DNA from 2 places in the Faecalibacterium sp. BIOML-A4 genome. Region 2 is predicted to be linked to the other one. Evidence: predicted binding sites of a transcription regulator. Region 2 holds the regulator's gene; the other holds the start of a gene.
The links. Region 2 encodes Rex, which represses fermentation and respiration genes when NADH is low (regulators of the CRP and FNR family bind a similar motif). Its sites were predicted from a motif close to ATTGTTAANNNNTTAACAAT; they were not measured.
Positions count from the first base shown of each region.

Region 1: a site for Rex is predicted at 1,582-1,601, ahead of coaD (pantetheine-phosphate adenylyltransferase). Genes of this name have one in related genera too.

Region 1 covers NZ_WKZG01000001.1:176,008-182,590, reverse strand. Annotated here, with positions in the region: gene GKG34_RS00870 (acetyl-CoA C-acetyltransferase) at 1-892, opposite strand, end outside; gene coaD (pantetheine-phosphate adenylyltransferase) at 972-1,478, opposite strand; gene GKG34_RS00860 (butyryl-CoA:acetate CoA-transferase) at 1,992-3,338, shown strand; gene GKG34_RS00855 (AI-2E family transporter) at 3,387-4,652, shown strand; gene glmS (glutamine--fructose-6-phosphate transaminase (isomerizing)) at 5,023-6,583, opposite strand, start outside.
Region 2 covers NZ_WKZG01000016.1:90,929-102,470, reverse strand. Annotated here, with positions in the region: gene GKG34_RS11480 (DNA translocase FtsK) at 1-2,362, opposite strand, end outside; gene GKG34_RS11475 (ATP-dependent Clp protease proteolytic subunit) at 2,465-3,145, opposite strand; gene GKG34_RS11470 (redox-sensing transcriptional repressor Rex) at 3,407-4,048, shown strand; gene GKG34_RS11465 (thymidine kinase) at 4,299-4,916, shown strand; gene GKG34_RS11460 (ABC transporter substrate-binding protein) at 5,516-6,907, shown strand; gene GKG34_RS11455 (sugar ABC transporter permease) at 7,113-8,042, shown strand; gene GKG34_RS11450 (carbohydrate ABC transporter permease) at 8,053-8,910, shown strand; gene GKG34_RS11445 (AraC family transcriptional regulator) at 8,995-9,813, opposite strand; gene GKG34_RS11440 (glycoside hydrolase family 28 protein) at 10,037-11,542, shown strand, end outside.

The sequences.
Region 1 (6,583 bases), on a different contig from region 2:
GCTCAACGCCTGCCAGAGCACCGGCGACCCAGGTAGCCAGAGGCTTCACGCCCAGCTCCTTAGCCTTCTCCTCGCTCATGATGACCAGAGCAGCAGCGCCGTCATTGATGGCGGAAGAGTTGCCGGCGGTCACGATGCCGTCCTTGGTGAAAGCGGGCTTCAGCTTTGCCAGCACTTCAGGAGCGCTCAGACGGGGGCCTTCATCAGTATCGAACACGGTGTCGCCCTTCTTGCCCTTGATCACAACGGGAACGATCTCGTCCTTGAAAGCGCCGTCCTTGATGGCCTTGTCAGCCTTCAGCTGGCTGTTGTATGAGAACTCGTCCAGCATCTCACGGGTGATGGGGCTGTAGCCGTACTTCTTCTGATAGGTCTCGTTGGTGCAGACGTTCTCAGCGGTCATGCCCATGTGCTTGTTGAAGCCGCAGGCATCCCACAGAGCATCGTTGACCATGGTATCCACGATCTCGCTCTTGCCCATGGGTGCGCCCATGCGGTAGCCGTAACGAGCCTTCTGCAGTGCGAAGGGAGCCATGTCCATGTTCTCCATGCCGCCTGCGACCACGATGTCAGCATCGCCAGCCTCGATCATCTGAGCAGCCATGTTGACGCAGTTCAGACCGGAGCCGCACACCACGTTGACGGTGACAGCCGGGGTCTCGATGGGCAGACCAGCCTTCAGAGCAGCCTGACGAGCAACGTTCTGGCCCAGACCGGCCTGAATGACGCAGCCCATGTAGACATGATCGACCTGCTCGGGAGCGACGTTTGCACGGTTCAGAGCTTCCTTGATGACGATGGAGCCCAGCTCAACTGCGGGAACGTTTGCCAGAGTGCCGCCGAACTTGCCAATAGCGGTACGGCATGCAGATGCGATAACGATCTTTTTCATGTGAATAGCCTCCTGAATTGTGTATGTGTTACTTTTCGTAAGCCATTTTTATCAAAACGCCCGTAAGCGCTTTTACAAATTAGGTCTCGGGGTCTTTTTTCTGCCGGATCAGCGCATACTTTTCGTTGACCGCCTTTTCCACATTGGGTGTGACGAACTTACCGATGTCGCTGCCGTAGTAAGCTGCCTCTTTTACAATGGTGGAAGAAAGGTAGCTCCACTTGATGCTCGTTGCCAGAAACATGGTCTCGATGCCGGGCATCAGTGCGTGATTGGTCTGCGCAAGCTGGATCTCGTTTTCAAAATCCGTCACCGCCCGCAGGCCCCGCACCATCACCGAAGCGTGCCGTTTCTTGGCGAACTCCACGGTCAGGCCGTCGAAGCTCTCCACCGAAACATTCTGGATGCCCTTGCAGCATTCCTTTAGAAGCTCCACGCGTTCCTCCACGGTGAACAGCGGATTCTTTGCGCTGTTGTTGAGCACCGCCACGATCAGATGATCGTTGATCTTTGCTGCGCGCTTGATGATATCGAGATGCCCTTTTGTGACCGGATCGAACGAACCGGGATAAACTGCTGTTGCCATCGTCTGGTGTCCTCCTTGAGCGCTGTGAAAAGCGCGTTTTGGTTCTGCCATGATAGCACTTTCCAGTCTTGGGTGCAAGATTTTTGTGCAAGCTGTACGTTTTATCGTTAAAATTTAAACAATCAATGTCGTGCTGCATCGCAGCTGCTTGCTACGCTATAAGTAAACCATATCGTCAAAATTTTATCAAGTCCTTTTTCAAAGATTTTGGTTTTTCAGCACCAAACAATCGCCTAAAAACTCCGCGAATTTTGTCCATATTGCCAGTCGGTCAAAATTTTCTCGATAAACTATTGATTCTGCACATTGTTAATGTTATAACTAAGTTGTGCAGATCTGCTGCCCTGTCCGACAGCTGCCTTCTGCTGGTTATCAGGATATCATCCGCCTGTGTCAGAGCTGTGTTCAAATTGCCAACAGGTGGTAAACGTCCTGCAAAGATTTGTCCGTGCAGGAAGAGTAAATGATAAATTTACAATTCCTTTATGTTATTATAGGAGAGGATGGTTTATAATGGATTTTACGGAACTGTATGCTCAGAAGAAAATGACCGCCGCTCAGGCTGCCGCACTGGTCAAAAGCGGTGACTGGGTGGATTACGGCTGGGCTGTGAACACCCCTGTGGCGGTGGATGCCGAGATCGCAAAGCGTCTGCCTGAGCTGGAAGGTGTCAACTTCCGCGGCGGCATCCTGATGTGGGTGCCCGCGATCTTCCAGATCGACGATCCCGCTGCACACATGACATGGAACAGCTGGCATATGGGCGGCATTGAGCGCAAGGCCATTGCACAGGGCTTCTCCTTCTACTCCCCCATCCGTTATTCCGAGCTGCCCCGCTACTACCGCGAAAGCCCGGATCCGCTGGATGTGGCGGTGTTCCAGGTGACCCCCATGGACGAGCATGGCTACTTCAACTTCGGCCCCAGTGCATCTCATCTGGGTGCTGTGTGCGAAAAAGCCAAGAAGATCATCGTTGAGGTCAACAAGAACATGCCCCGCTGCCTTGGCGGCATGGAGAACTGCATCCACATTTCTCAGGTCACCGGCATCGTGGAAGGCGAGAACCCGCCCATCGGCCAGATGGCCGCTCCCGGTGCTGCTACCGAAGTGGATCTGAAGGTTGCCAACCTGATCGTTCCGCAGATCCCCAACGGTGCCTGCCTGCAGCTGGGCATCGGCGGTATGCCCAATGCCATCGGCAGCCTGATCGCACAGAGCGATTTGAAGGATCTGGGCGTGCACACCGAAATGTATGTGGACGCCTTTGTGGATATCGCCAAGGCCGGCAAGATCACCGGTGCATGCAAGCAGCTGGACAAGGGCCGTCAGGTCTACGCCTTCGGTGCCGGCACCCAGAAAATGTACGATTACCTGAACGATAACCCGGAGTGCATGTCTGCACCCGTGGACTACACCAACGATATCCGCAGCATCTCCGCACTGGATAACTTTATTTCCATCAACAACGCTGTGGACATCGACCTGTTCGGTCAGGTGAACGCCGAGACTGCAGGCCTCAAGCAAATCTCCGGTGCCGGCGGTCAGCTGGACTTCGTTCTGGGCGCATACCTTTCCAAGGGCGGCAAGAGCTTTATCTGCCTGTCCTCTACCTTCTTTAATAAGAAGACCGGCCAGCTGGAAAGCCGCATCCGTCCCACTCTGGAAAACGGCAGCATCGTCACCGATACCCGTGCCAACATCCACTACCTGTGCACCGAGTACGGCTGCGTGAACCTGAAGGGCCTGACCACCTGGGAAAAGGCCGAAGCTCTGATCAGCGTAGCACATCCCGACTTCCGTGAAGACCTGATCAAGGAAGCCGAAAAAATGCACATCTGGCGCAGGAGCAACAAAATCTGATAAGTGCCGCGGGGATTCCTGCTGTCCGCGGCTGAAATGGAGTCTATCATGATGGACAAAAAGCCGCACGTCAAGCCCTACCTCTACGGGATGCTGGCAGGATTTGGAGCGATCTCCCTGAGCATCATCTTCTTTTTCCTGATCTACCGCTTCGATGGTTTTGGCGATGCCATCTCCACGCTGACCGGCATTCTGATGCCATTCATCTACGGTGCCGTCATCGCCTACCTGCTCAAGCCCGTGTGCAACACCATCGAGAGCTTTCTGCGCCGGTTCATCCCGGAAAAGATGCATGGTCTGGTCAATGTGCTGTCCGTTACGCTGACCATCCTGTTCGGCCTGCTCCTCATCTACGCTTTGTGCATGATGATCATTCCGCAGCTCATTACCAGCGTGACTACCCTGTACTACACTGCGCAGCGCAACCTCGCAAAGTTCGTGCAGTGGGCGAATCATGTGGAGTTCATTGAGAACAACCAGCAGATCATGGACATGCTCAACTCTGCTTATGCCACCATCAGCACCAATATCGATGATCTGATCAAGACCCGGCTCCTGCCCTCCATGCAGAACATCGTCAGCGGTGCCGCAGTGGGTGTGCTGAACGTAGTGACCATGGCCAAGAACCTGATCATCGGCATCATCGTGGCCGTGTATATGCTGGCCAGCCGCAAGCGCTTTGTGCAGCAGGCCAAGCTGGTGCTCTACAGCATCTTCAAGCCCCGCTGGGCAGAGCTGATCAAGGAAGAAGTGAAGTACGCCGATAAGATGTTCGGCGGCTTCATCAACGGCAAGATCATGGATTCCGCCATCATCGGCGTGCTGTGCTATATCGGCTGCCTGATCTTCAAGTTCCCCAGTGCCCTTCTGGTTTCCGTGATCATCGGCGTGACCAATGTGATCCCCTTCTTCGGCCCGTTCATCGGTGCCGTGCCCGCCACCCTGCTGATCCTCATTCAGAACCCCATCAAGGCGCTATGGTTCGTCCTGTTCGTTCTGGTGCTGCAGCAGCTGGACGGAAACGTGATCGGCCCCAAGATCCTGGGCAACACCACCGGTCTTTCCAGTTTCTGGGTACTGTTCGCCATCCTGCTGTTCGGCGGTCTGTGGGGTTTTGTGGGCATGATCGTAGGTGTGCCGCTGTTTGCAGTCATCTATGATGTGATCAAAAAGCTGGTCATCTACGGCCTGAAGCGCAACAAGGAGATCGACCTGCTGCAGACTTACCACGACAACTTCGGTGACACGGAGGACGATGTTCCGGTAGAAACGTCTGCATCGGAAACATCTCCTGCCGAAACAAATAATCTATAAATCACAATGCCCTGGCATTCCATGTGATACGCTACCCCTAGAGTAGACAGAGACAAAAACTCTGAGTACTCTGGGGGTATTTTCATGTCAAGAAAGAACAATCACTCTTCACGATTGACTGCTGCAACAACCGCCGTTGCCAGCACCGTCTGTTCATCCAAATGCCGATGCAGGCTCATGTCGGTGCCATGAACCGAGCTGCCTGATACCGATTTTGCACAAAAAATTCGCCGTCTCCTTGTGGAAACGGCGAACAAAAACCTTATATTATTTTTTTGTCTACTTGACAGAATGCACTTCAGTGATTCAGAGCGGGTCCTGTTTTGTTATTTCTGTTTCGTGCAGGGCTTTCTGGCTGCGTTTTGTGCCGTCACTCCACGGTCACGCTCTTGGCCAGATTGCGCGGCTTATCCACGTCACAGCCGCGCAGAACAGCCATATAATAGGCAAACAGCTGTAACGGCACAATGAGCTGCAGCGGCATCAGGATATCCTCATACTCATCCAGCCGGATCACGGCATCTGCCACGCCTTCCGGCACCACAGCATCCTTTGTGGTAAACAGCAGCACCCTTGCGCCGCGGCTGCGGGTCTCCTTGGCATTGGAAATGGTCTTTTCGTACACCTGTTTCTGGGTGGCCAGTGCGATCACCGGCACGCCATCGGTAATCAGGCTGATGGTACCATGTTTCAGTTCACCGGCTGCATAGGCATCCGAGTGCACATAGCTGATCTCCTTGAGTTTCAGGCTGCCCTCCAGCGAGAGCGCATAGTCGAACCCGCGCCCAATGAAGAAGCAGCTCTGGGTGTTCACATAGCGGCTGGCAAGGTACTTGATCTGCTCACAATCTGCAAGGCGCGGCTTGATGACCTCCGGTGCGCGCAGCAGCTGGGCCGTATAGCGGCGGGTCTCTGCCTCGTTCAGCCGTCCGCGCGCGTAGGCCAGCCGCAGTGCAAACAGATACAGCACGCACATCTGCACCATATACGCCTTGGTGGATGCTACCGCGATCTCCGGCCCGGCATAGGTGTACATTACATAATCTGCGGCACGTGCAATGGAGCTGCCCACCACATTCACGATGGCCAGCACCGGCACGCCGCGGCTCTTGGCCAGCTTGAGCGCTGCCAACGTGTCGCTGGTCTCGCCGGACTGGCTGATGATGATGACCAGATCGTTTTTTTCCAGAATGGGGTCCCGGTAACGGAACTCGCTGGCAATGTCCACCTCGGCGGGCACACGGGCCAACGTTTCGATGGCAGATTTGCCCACCATACCGGCATGCATAGCCGTACCGCAGCCCACCAGATGCACCCGGCCAATACCGCGCAGCACTTCATCGGTCAGCTCCGGGATGCGCAGCACCGGCAGTCCGTCCTCTACACGGGGGCTGACCGTGGCCATAATGGCCGCAGGCTGCTCGTTGATCTCCTTGAGCATAAAGTGGGGATAGCCGCCCTTTTCGGCAGCTTCCATATCCCAGTCCGCCGTCAGCTGCTGGCGCTCCACCGGCTCACCAAATTCGTTGTAAAAGCGGATGCCCTCTGTGGTGCAGACGGCCATATCCCCTTCTTCCAGCACGCTGTATTTCCGGGTATACTTGAGCAGTGCCGGAATATCCGAAGCCACAAAGTTTTCGCCCTCGCCCCAGCCGACGATCAGCGGGCTTTCCCGCTTGACTGCAAAAATGGTGTCCGGGTAATCCCGGAACAGCACGGCCAGCGCATAGCTGCCGCGCACCTTGGCAAGCGCCTGCTGCAGTGCACGCAGCGGGTCACCGGTATAGCAGCTGTCGATCAACTTTACCAGCACTTCGGTGTCCGTCTCACTCTGGAAGGTATAGCCTTTTGCGGCCAAGCGCTCCTTGAGCAGGCCGTAATTTTCAATGATGCCATTGTGCACAATGCTCACACGCGGGGTCGAATGCGGG
Region 2 (11,542 bases):
TGGGGCGCTGGGTGGCTACGATCAGGTGCATACCGGCAGCGCGGGCCTTCTGGGCGATGCGGCAGATGGAGTCCTCCACATCCTTGCCCACCACCATCATCAGATCGGCCAGCTCGTCGATGATAATAGCGATGTAGGGCATCTTTTCCAGATCAGGCCGTTCTGCGGCCAGCTTGTTGAAAGACTTGATGTCGCGCACATTGTTCTCTGCAAACAGATGATAGCGGCGCTCCATCTCCTGCACCGCGCTGCCAAGGGCACCTGCGGCCTTTTTCGGCTCGGTGACCACCGGCATCAGCAGGTGGGGAATGCCGTTGTACTCGGCCAGCTCCACCACCTTGGGGTCGATCAGCAGCAGCTTCACGTCCTCCGGGCTGGAGCGGAACAGCAGGCTCATGATGATGCTGTTCACACACACGGATTTACCGCTGCCGGTGCTGCCTGCAATGAGCAGATGGGGCATCTTGCACAGGTCTGCCACCTGTGCCACACCGGCAATGTCCTTGCCAAGCGCAATGCCCAGAGGTGAGGTCATGCGCAAAAAGCTCTGACTCTCGAACACGCTGCGGATATACACCGGGGTCTTTTTGTGGTTGGGCACCTCAATGCCCACGGCAGGCTTGCCGGGGATGGGCGCTTCCATACGCACATCTGCCACCGCAAGGTTCAGGGCGATATCGTCTGCCAGCGAGGTGATTCGGCTGATCTTGACACCCGCCATGGGCTGCACCTCGTACCGGGTGACGGAGGGGCCCCGGGAGATATCCAGCACACGGGTGCGCACGCCAAAGCTTTCCAGCGTATCCACCAGCTTCTGGGCGTTGGCTTTCAGCTCTTCCTGCGCGCCGGGGTCGGTCTCGTCCTGCGATTTTTCAAACAGCTCAATGGGCGGATACTGGTACTGATAAGTATCCACCGGTTCGGTCTCGTCCACAGGGGCCGCTGCCGCGGCCTGCTCGGAAGCGGCAGGCTTTTCCATTGCCGCTGCCACCAGCGTGCTGATATCCTTTTCCTCCACCGGTTCGCTGGTAATGCTGATCCAGCCGTCCTCGTCGGGTGTGCCGCGCATGGCAACGGCGTTTTCGGCGCTCACCCGGGCGGGTGCCGCCGGGACTGCGGGCTGGATGGGCACGGCGGGCATCTCCGGCGTGACTGCCGCTGCCGGGCTTTCCGGCTGGGCCGTCGGCATTGCCGGGGTCATGACCGGAGTATCAAAGCTTTCCGCTGCCGCAGGCTGCACCGGCTGTGCAGCCTTTGCAAAGAAATCGGATGCATCGGTCTCCACTGCGTCCTGTACGATGGGCTGTGTGGCAGGTCTGGGGGCCGGGCGCAGCGGGTTCTGCCCAAAGGTGCCGCCCGGGCCCACGATGAGCGGCTCGATGGGTTCGCTGCCGCCCTCCTTCACCTCAGTGTGGTCGGGGCCAAGGTCTACGTCAAAGGAAGCCCGGGGCCGGGATACCCGTACCTGCACCGGCGTGATGGCCGGGGCGGCAGGCTCCGGCTGGGCAAGCGGCTGGCCGGAAGTATCTGCGGGCGGCTCCGGCTGCGGGGCGGCCTCCGGCTCCTCCGCCTCCATCTCTTCGGTCACCTTGTGGCCCCAGTGGCGGATGCCGTTCAGCCAGTCCGGCACACCGATGCGGAAAGCCGGAGTTTCCATCTCCTCTTCGGCATCTTCCTCATCCCGGTATTCATCTTCTGCTTCGTCGTAGTCTTCCTCAGCCTCGGCTTCTGCCGCGCGGGCAGCGGCACGTTCAGCGCGGCGGGCTGCGCTCTGCTGCGCCATGGCCGCACCCTTTGCGTGCACGCCGCCAAACGCAGCGCACAGCCATTGCCACACCTCTGCCGGGGTCAGATCAAAAATGTACAGGCTGACACACAGTGCCAGCACGATCATGATAAGGGTTGCCGCAGGCCGTCCGCACAGCAGCAGCAGGCTGCCGCCCAGCAGTGCGCCCAGCGCACCGCCGCCGATCCATGCATTCACGCCGTTTGCGTAGCAGGCAGCCGTCATCTGAAATGCCGACATGCCCTGCGGCTGGATATCGGAAAAAACGATCACCGTGCCGCAGGCAAACACCAGCCCCAGAACCAGCTTGAAGATCTTGGGCAGAAGGTCTTCGCCCCGGGTATACTGCACAGCAAGGCAGCACACTGCCGCGCCCAGCACAAAGCTGCCGCAGCCAAAAAGTCCGAACAGCACATCGTGCAGGGCCTTCCATGCCGAATCTCCCTCCACAAAGGCCAGCACCACCAGCAAAAGGCCTGCAAACAGGGTGCCAAGCCCCGCCGGAAGCCGCTGTTCTGCGCGTTTTTTGCGCGATGCTGCGCGCCGTGTTGTCGTTTTACGTTTTTTTGTTGCCATGTTTCTTTGTTCCCCGCGTTTGTAGTAGACACACTATTTGATTTTATTATTGTACCACGCAGGGAAGAAATTGGCAAACCTATTGTTGTACAAAATCGGCCTTCATTTGCGTTCAATCTCTTTATACAACCACGCCAGCGCATCCGAAAGCCCGCCCAGCTCGTCGATGAGCTTTTCCTTCACGGCCCGGCGTCCATCCAGCACGGTGCCCATGTCCATCACCAGCTCGCCGGTGTGGAGCATCAGGTCGGTGTAGCGTTTTTCAGTCATGCCGCTGTGGGCCGCTACGAAGCCGGTGATGCGCTGCTGCATCTGCTCAAAGCTGCGCATGGTCTGCGGCACCCCCAGAATGACGCCGGAATGCCGCACCGGGTGCACGGTCATGGTGGCTGTGGGCACGATGAAGCTGCGCCGGGCGCTGACGGCAAGCGGGATGCCGATGGAGTGCCCGCCGCCCAGCACCAGCGTTGCACTGGGTTTGGACACGCTGGCGATCAGCTCCGCCAGCGCAAGGCCCGCTTCCACATCACCACCTACCGTGTTCAGCAACACCAGCAGACCTTCGATGCGAGGATCCTCCTGCGCGGCCACCAGCTGCGGGATGACATGCTCGTACTTCGTGGTCTTCTGGCCCTGCGGCGCTTCCGAATGGCCTTCGATCTGGCCGATGACGGTCAGGCAGTGGATCACATGCTCCCCGCGGGCCAGCGTGACCGTGCCCAGATCTTCGATCTCTTCCTTTTCCAGCCGACGCGCGTCGGTCAGCTGCGTTTCATCATTCATATGCTTTCCTCCTGCGTTTTCTGTCAGCATTCCCCAGCCTGTGCCGGGCTATGCAGACCCACTGCAGCAAAAAAGCGGTAACATTTCATAAAAATTTTTTGAGAATGATTTGACATTCTCCATCGGTGCAGTATACTTTAAATAATTGACTGTAATATCTGCAATATGGACCCGTAAACGGATCGGGGTTTCTCTGCGCCGCATCTGTAAAGCAGGCAGCTGCGGCAAGTACTGCGATAGAGCGAAAGGAGAAAGTATTCTATGAACACTCCTGCAAGGGCTTCGCTTCCCGTTATCAAGCGTCTTCCCAAATATTACCGCTATCTGTGCTCTCTGCAGGCAGACGGCATCAACAGCATTTCCTCCCGCGAGCTGGCTGCTCAGATGGGCACCACCGCTTCGCAGGTACGGCAGGACTTCAACTGCATCGGCGATGTGAATGGCCGGCAGGGCATCGGCTACTCGGTGGAAAACCTGCTCTCCATTCTGGAAGGCCTGCTGTTCGGCAACGGTGACCGCCTGCCCACCATCCTGATCGGCTGCGGCCGTCTGGGCAAGGCAGTGAGCCGCTTTATCACCACCGATACCAACGGCTACCGCCTGATCGCCGCCTTTGATGTGGCACAGAGCGAGGTGGGCAAGGAGATCAGCGGCATCCAGATCCGCCATATCGACGAGCTGGAGTCTTTCTGTGCCGAGCATCACCCCAAGGTCGCAGTGCTCTGTGTGCCCCGCGACGGTGCGGAACAGGTCAGCGGCCGTCTGGTGGATCTGGGCATCGAGGGCTTCTGGAACTTCTCCCACTATGACCTCTCTGTGCCGTATCCCGATGTGGTGGTGGAGAACGTCCATCTGGGCGACAGCCTGATGAGCCTTGGCTACCGCCTGCGCAATCAGGACTGAACGTACCTATTATAAGTAATAAGAGAACCCTCTCAGTCAAAGCCTGAGATGCCGCTGAACCCTCTCAGTCTCGCATACGCTCAACAGCTCCCCCGAAAGGGGAGCTTTATGAGTGGGGACGGGAAAGTTTCTGCTTCTCCGGCGAAGGACAGCCTGCCCGGAAGATGCAGAAAAGCTCCCCCATCGGGGGAGCTGGCAAAGCCGTCAGGCTTTGGCTGAGAGGGTTCTTTCTGTAAGGAGAGTTTTTCAAATGGCAAAACTGTATTTCCGCTACGGCGCAATGAACAGCGGCAAAAGCACCGCCCTGATGCAGGTAGCCCACAACTACGAAGAACAGGGGATGCGGGTGCTGATCCTCAAGCCACAGGTGGACACCAAGGGCGGCGGTGAGCTGGTGAGCCGTCTGGGCGTGCGCCGCAAGGCTGATCTGCTGATCCCGCCGGAGACGGACGTGTTCGAGGCCGTGCGCACGGCCAACGCTGACGGTGCGCCGCTGGCCTGCGTGCTGTGCGACGAGAGCCAGTTTTTCACTGCGCAGCAGGCAGAACAGCTGTTCATGGTAACGGTGGACCTGAACATTCCAGTGATCTGCTACGGCCTGCGGGCAGATTTTTCGCTCAAGGGCTTTCCCGGCTCTACCCGCCTGCTGGAGCTGGCCCACACCATCGAGGAGATGAAAACCATCTGCACCTGCGGCCGCAAGGCCATCTGTAACTGCCGCAAGGTGAACGGCAGATTCGTCTTTGAGGGCGAGCAGGTGGCCATCGATTTGGAAAACGATGTGCAGTACGTGAGCATGTGCCCCCAGTGCTATTTCAAGGCAAAGCGTGCGTTCTACGCCGAAAAAGCTGCTTCGCGGGTCGAATAAACTTGTATACAAGGCTGCTGTGTTCAACGACACGGCAGCCTTTCTTTTTTATCCCCGGCCCACAGGCGCAGTCCACGCAGCAGCGCAAAATATGTCGCTGTCGGTGCTTTTTCACCCCCCAAAAGGGCGAAGAAGCACCGATTTCCATGTCTGCAGACCGGTGCCGGGGGACTGCCGCAAACAATTGATATATCAGAGTGAACATTTTTTGCACTATTGATATATCAGTTCAAAGGCTCCCGTCCGGGCTTTTTAAGCTGTTGTTCGTCCACAATGTATGCAACGCTTCCACGTTCTAAAACGGAATGTTTACAAAATTATTGCAAAATTCGACGTTCCTCCTATGATGCATCCCAGTTTTCTATGCAAAATAGCGAAGTATACATGTTGCACAGTTTTTCGAGCCAAGTTTATTCATTTCAGCGAAGGCGTCAATTCTTGCGCGGAAACAAGAGCAATATTTGTACGTTTTTTGTTTAGATATCTGCAATTTGCGTCTTTCTTTTTGGTTGTTGTTTTGTTATCATAATTGTATACAACGGGGTATGTGCAGACCCCCGTTCGAGATGATGTTTTCTGTATTTAGGAGGAGAACAAAAATGAGCAAGGCAATTTCTCGTCGTGATTTCATGAAGGTCACCGGCGCTGTGGGCGCTGCCGGCCTTCTGGCTGCCTGCGGCGGCAACTCTGCTGCATCCGGCTCTGCTGCTTCCACCGCTTCTTCCGCTCCCGCTGCTTCTGCAGACGAGAGCCTGGCACTGTCTGACGGCCCTGTTTCCATGACCATCAGCTGGTGGGGCGGCGACAGCCGTCACGAGGCTTACCAGAACGCCATCAAGGAGTTCCAGGCTGAGCACACCAACATCACCATCGAGCCCACCTTCGCCGCATGGTCCGGCTGGGAAGAGAAGATGGCAGCTGCCTTCATCGCTGGCAACGCACAGGATGTGTGCCAGGTGAACTGGAACTGGCTGTACAACTACTCTGCTGATGGCAGCAAGTTCGTGGACCTGAACACTGTTTCCAAGTTCCTGGATCTGACCCAGTGGGATGACGCTGCCATGGACGCCTGCTACGTTGCAAACAGCCAGCAGTGCGTGCCCGTTTCCATGACCGGCCGTATCTTCTTCTGGAACATGACCACCTTCAACAAGGCTGGCATCACCGAAGTTCCCAAGTCTCTGGATGATCTGATGGCTGCCGGCAAGGCATTCAAGGAGAAGCTGGGCGACGATTACTACCCCATGCATCTGGGCGCATACGACCGTATGATCCTGATGGTGTTCTACCTCGAGTCCAAGTACGGCAAGGACTGGGCTGACCCCGTCACCTCTACCCTGAACTACACCGAGGACGAGATCGCTGAGGGCATCGACTTCATCAAGAGCCTGGTGGATGGCCACGTCATGATGAACCTGAAGACCTACTACTCCGCAAACTCTGATACCGCTACCCACCAGTCCAACGAGTGGATCACCGGTAAGATCGCAGGCATCTTCGAGTGGGATTCCGCTGCTTCCAAGTACTCCTCCGCTCTGGATGATGCCAACAAGGACGGCTTCACCGTTGGCGAAGAGATCAAGTTCGGCGACAACAACGGCGGCTTCTCCAAGGTCTCCATGGGTCTGGCCATCACCAAGACCAGCAAGTGCGTTGCCGAGGCTGCTACCCTGATCAACTTCCTGCTGAACGAGGAGAAGGGCGCTTCCATCATGGGTTCCGAGTGCGGCATCCCCGCTTCCAAGGCTGGTCTGGCTGCTGCTCAGGCTGCCGGCGCTGTCAAGGATCTGGTTGCTGAGGCAAACGCCAAGGTCATGGCCTTCACCACCAACAAGCTGGATCCCCTGTTCGAGAACAACGACCTGAAAGCTTCCGGCACCGGCATCTATCAGGAAGTGTTCGACACCGTTGACTACGACGGCGTTTCCGGTGCAGACGTTGTTGACACCCTGCTGGACGGCATGGAGTCTGTTGGTTACACCATCGGCTAAGTTTTTCTTCAGAGTGCCGCTGTGTGCGGTAACGTACATATAAAGGGCACCCTTTGGCTAATACGGAGGGGCACCTGCCGCCCATACGGCAGATGCCCCTTTTTTGTCAGGGATATGTTACAAATTCTTGACAAAGCTGTATCCAGTCTGTTACCCCTTCGTCCGTCTCATGCTCCGAAATTCCTTAAAAAGGAGGATTTCCCAGATGAAAGAAAGCAATGCTCCCGCCGTCGGGCGCACCCCGTTCCAGAAATGGCTGGACAAATATCAGGGTCTGTTTTATCTGATCCCCTGGATCATCGGCTTCGTCGTCTTTAAGGCAGTTCCCTTCGGTCAGTCGCTGTACTACAGCTTCACCGATATGAACTTCTTCAAGAGCGGTACCCAGTTCGTTGGTCTGGCCAACTACATCACGGCCTTTACCACCACCAAGATCACCAAGGCGCTGATCATCACCTTCAAGTACGCTTTCATCACCGTGCCTCTGAAGCTGGTCTTTGCGCTGTTCATCGCATACATCCTGAACTTCAAGATCGCATGCGTCAACCTGTTCCGTACTGTGTACTACATTCCCTCCATTCTGGGCGGCTCTGTTGCGATCGCCGTTCTGTGGAAGGCTGTGTTCAGTGTGGACGGCCTGCTCAACACCGTGCTGCGCGCTGTCACCTTTGGTCTGGTGCAGGGCCCCGAGTGGCTGTCTGACCCCAGCTACGCGCTGTGGATCATCTGCTTTTTGCGCATCTGGCAGTTCGGTTCTGCCATGGTGCTGTTCCTGGCCGCTCTGAAGGGCGTGCCTGCCGACCTGTACGAGGCTGCTACCATTGATGGTGCCGGCAAGTGGCGTCAGTTCTTCTCCATCACCGTTCCGATGATCACTCCCATCATCTTCTACAACCTGGTCACTCAGATCTGCCAGGCTTTCCAGGAGTTCAATGGCCCCTACATCATCACCAACGGCGGCCCCCGTGGTTCCACCACGCTGATCTCTCTGCTGGTCTACAACTACGCATTCAAGTCTTATGACATGGGTATGGCATCCGCTCTGGCATGGATCATGTTCATCATCGTCTGCATCCTGACGATCATTGCATTCACCAGCCAGAAGAAGTGGGTCTACTACTCTGACGAAAGGTAAGGTGACCAGTATGGGAATGAAAGCATCGAATAAAATCGCGACCTTCTTCAAGTATTTCGTCCTGATCCTGGTCGGCGTCATCATGATCTATCCTCTGCTGTGGATGATCAGCGCTACCTTTAAGGACAACAGCGAGATCTTTGCAGGCATCAGCCTGTGGATCAAGCACCCCACTCTGGATGGCTACCGCGGCGCTCTGAACAACTTTGGCGGTTCCATCAACATCCTGCAGGCCATGCTGAACACCTACAGCTACGTCATCCCCAAGGTGATCTGCACGGTGGTCTCCGCCTGTGTGGCTGCCTACGGCTTTGGCCGCTTCGATTTCCCCGGCCGTAAGCTGATGTTCAACATCATGCTGGCCACCCTGTTCCTGCCGCAGGTCGTTCTGAATGTGCCGCAGTACCTGCTGTACAACAAGTTCGGCTGGCTGGACAGCCCCTTCTATCTGGCTATCTGGGTGCACTGCGCATTTGCGACCGAGACCTACTTCGTCTACCAGCTGGTGCAGTTCATGCGCAATGTCCCCCGTGATCTGGACGAAGCCGCTGCCATCGACGGCTGCTCCTCCTTCCAGACCCTGTACAAGGTCATCGTGCCCATGCTTGGCCCCGCTCTGGTGTCCTGCGCACTGTTCCAGTTTATGTGGAGCTGCAACGACTTCATGGGTCCGCTGCTTTACGTCAGCACTCCCGGTAAGTACCCGATGTCCCTGTTCGTCAAGCTGTCCATGGACGGTGATACCGGTTTCGCATGGAACAAGATCCTTGCTCTGTCCCTCATCTCCATCCTGCCGCAGCTGATCGTCTTCTTCTGTGCACAGGACCAGTTCGTTGAAGGTATCTCTGCCGGTGCCGTCAAGGGCTAAGCCCTTTCCCCGCACAGCATAAGATTATCTGATACAAACAAACACCCCCTGTGCCGTTCCCGTAGATGGCGCAGGGGGTGTTTCTTATTTCTTATGTCCTTTGCGGTACTGCAGTGGGCCAGTACCCATCACCTCGCGGAACACCCGGCGGAAATGGGCGGCGCTGGCAAAGCCGGTCTGCTCGGCCACCGCACTGATGGAAAGCTCGGTCGTTTCCAGCAGCTTCTGGGCCGCTTCGATGCGGCGGTTGTTGATGTAATCCACGATGGACTGGCCCGTTACCCGCCGGAACAAACGGCTCAGGTAGTAGGGCGAAAGATAAAACTGCGCCGCCACCTCGGTGAGGGAAAACTTCTGCCGGTAATTGGCCGCAAGGTAGGCGCAGATCTGCTCCACCGTTTCGTTGTGGGGACGCGCCACAGCGCTGCTCTCGGCAATGCACTCCTGCTCCACATAGTGCAGGATCAGCAGCAGGTACAGCGGGCCGGGGTAATCCTGCTCGGTGCTGGCGCTGGCCATCATTTCCAGCAGGGTACGGATGCGGCTCTGCCACTGCACCGGTGCATACAGCACTGTGCGCTCCCCGGGCGCAAACAGGCGGCCGAAATCCCGCCCGGCTGTGTTTTTCAAATCATGCAGCATCCCCAGCGGAAAGTGGCACCCCACGATCTGCGGCACGGCGCTGCCGGTCTGTGCAAAGCGGCAGCCGCCGGGGCCAAGCAGCACGGCGCTGCCGGGGTTTACCAGCACATTCCCGCCCTCGTATTCCAGCGTGACGCTGCCCTCCGACACCAGCAGCAGATAGCAGGTGTCCTCATCCGGCGGCAGCTCGTAGCGGTTCGCATTCAGCCGCAGGGTGGCAGCGGCCACCTTGCCGGTGATCTTTTCACGTTCTGATCTCATAATACACTTCTCATCATCTTCCGAGGGAAAACCCTCTCCGTCATCGCTGCGCGATGCCACCTCTCCCAAAGGGCGAGGTTTTATGCATTTGACCGTTCCGCTCCATAAAAGCTCCCCCCTTCGGGGGAGCTGGCAAACCCAAAGGGTTTGACTGAGAGGGTTCTTTTTCATCATACCATGCCCAAGGCATTTGGGCAAGACAAAACCATCAGGAGGTTCTCCCATGAATCTGTCGCTTATCCGTTCCATGACGCGCAGCGCTGTTTTCGAGCTGGAAAACGGCCTGTGCTATCGTCCGGCCCACCCGTTCACCGTTACCCTGAACGGAAAGACCGTCTACGAAGCCTGCAATACCAACGTGTTCTCCCTGTACTCCCTGCTGCCCGGCACGGAGTACACGGTGGGTGTGCAGGCCGAGGGCGAAAGCCTGACCTGCACCTTTACCACCGAGGCCGAGACCTTCTTTGTGGATGCTTCCCGCTACGGTCTGGTGGCCGACGGCACCACGGACAACACCCTCAAGCTGCAGGCGGCTCTTTCCACCTGCCCCAAGGGCGGCACAGTGTACGTGCCCGCAGGCCGCTACCGCACCTGCAGCCTGTTCCTGAAAAGCAACACCACCCTCTATCTTGAAAAGGGCGCTGTGCTGCTGGGCGACAACGACCGCACCCACTACCCCATCCTGCCCGGCGTGATCCCCAGCGAGAATGAGGTGGATGAATACTACCTGACCGGCTGGGAGGGCAATCCCCTGAGCAGCTTTGCGGGTCTGTTGAACATCACGCAGGTGCACGATGTCGTTGTGACCGGCGAGGGCACGCTGGACTGCGATGCCGAGAACGGCGACTGGTGGGTAACGCCCAAGATCAAGCGCATCGCATGGCGGCCCCGCGCTGTGGCCGCTGTGGACAGCGAGAACATCTGCCTGCACGGCATTACGGTGCAGAACAGCTATTCGTGGACGATCCACCCCATCTTTGTCAAGCACCTTGACCTGCTGAACTTCAACATCAACAATCCTTACAATGCCCCCAACACCGACGGCATCGACCCCGAAAGCTGCGAGTATATCCGCATCATCGGCGTGAACATCCATGTGGGCGACGACTGCATTGCCATGAAGGCCAGCAAGGTATTCCTTGGCATGAAGCTGAAAAAGAGCTGTGAGCACACCGTTATCCGCAACTGCCTGTTGGACAAAGGCCATGGCGGCATCGTCATTGGCAGCGAGATGAGCGGCGGCGTGAAGGATATGGTGGTCACCCAGTGCCTGATGGATCACACCGACCGCGGCCTGCGCGTCAAGACCCGCCGTGGCCGCGGCAACACCGCCGTCATCGACGGGCTGGTGTTCCGCAACGTGGAGATGCGCGGTGTCAAGGCACCCTTCGTCATCAACATGTTCTACTTCTGTGACCCGGACGGCCACGGCCCCTATGTGCAGTGCCGCGATGCCATGCCCGTGGACGAGTACACCCCGAAGCTGGGCAGCCTGACCATGGAGGACATCGTCGCCACCGACGCTCAGTTCGCGGGATGCTACTTCGACGGCCTGCCGGAGCAGCCCATTGAGCGCGTTTCCATGAAGAACGTCACGATCACCTTTGACCCCAATGCCGAGGCCGGTCAGGCCGCTATGGCGGATAACCGCCCTCTGGTGAAGAAGCTGGCCATCTACGCCGAGAATGTCAAGGAGATCGACCTGCACAACGTGAAGATCGAGGGCTAC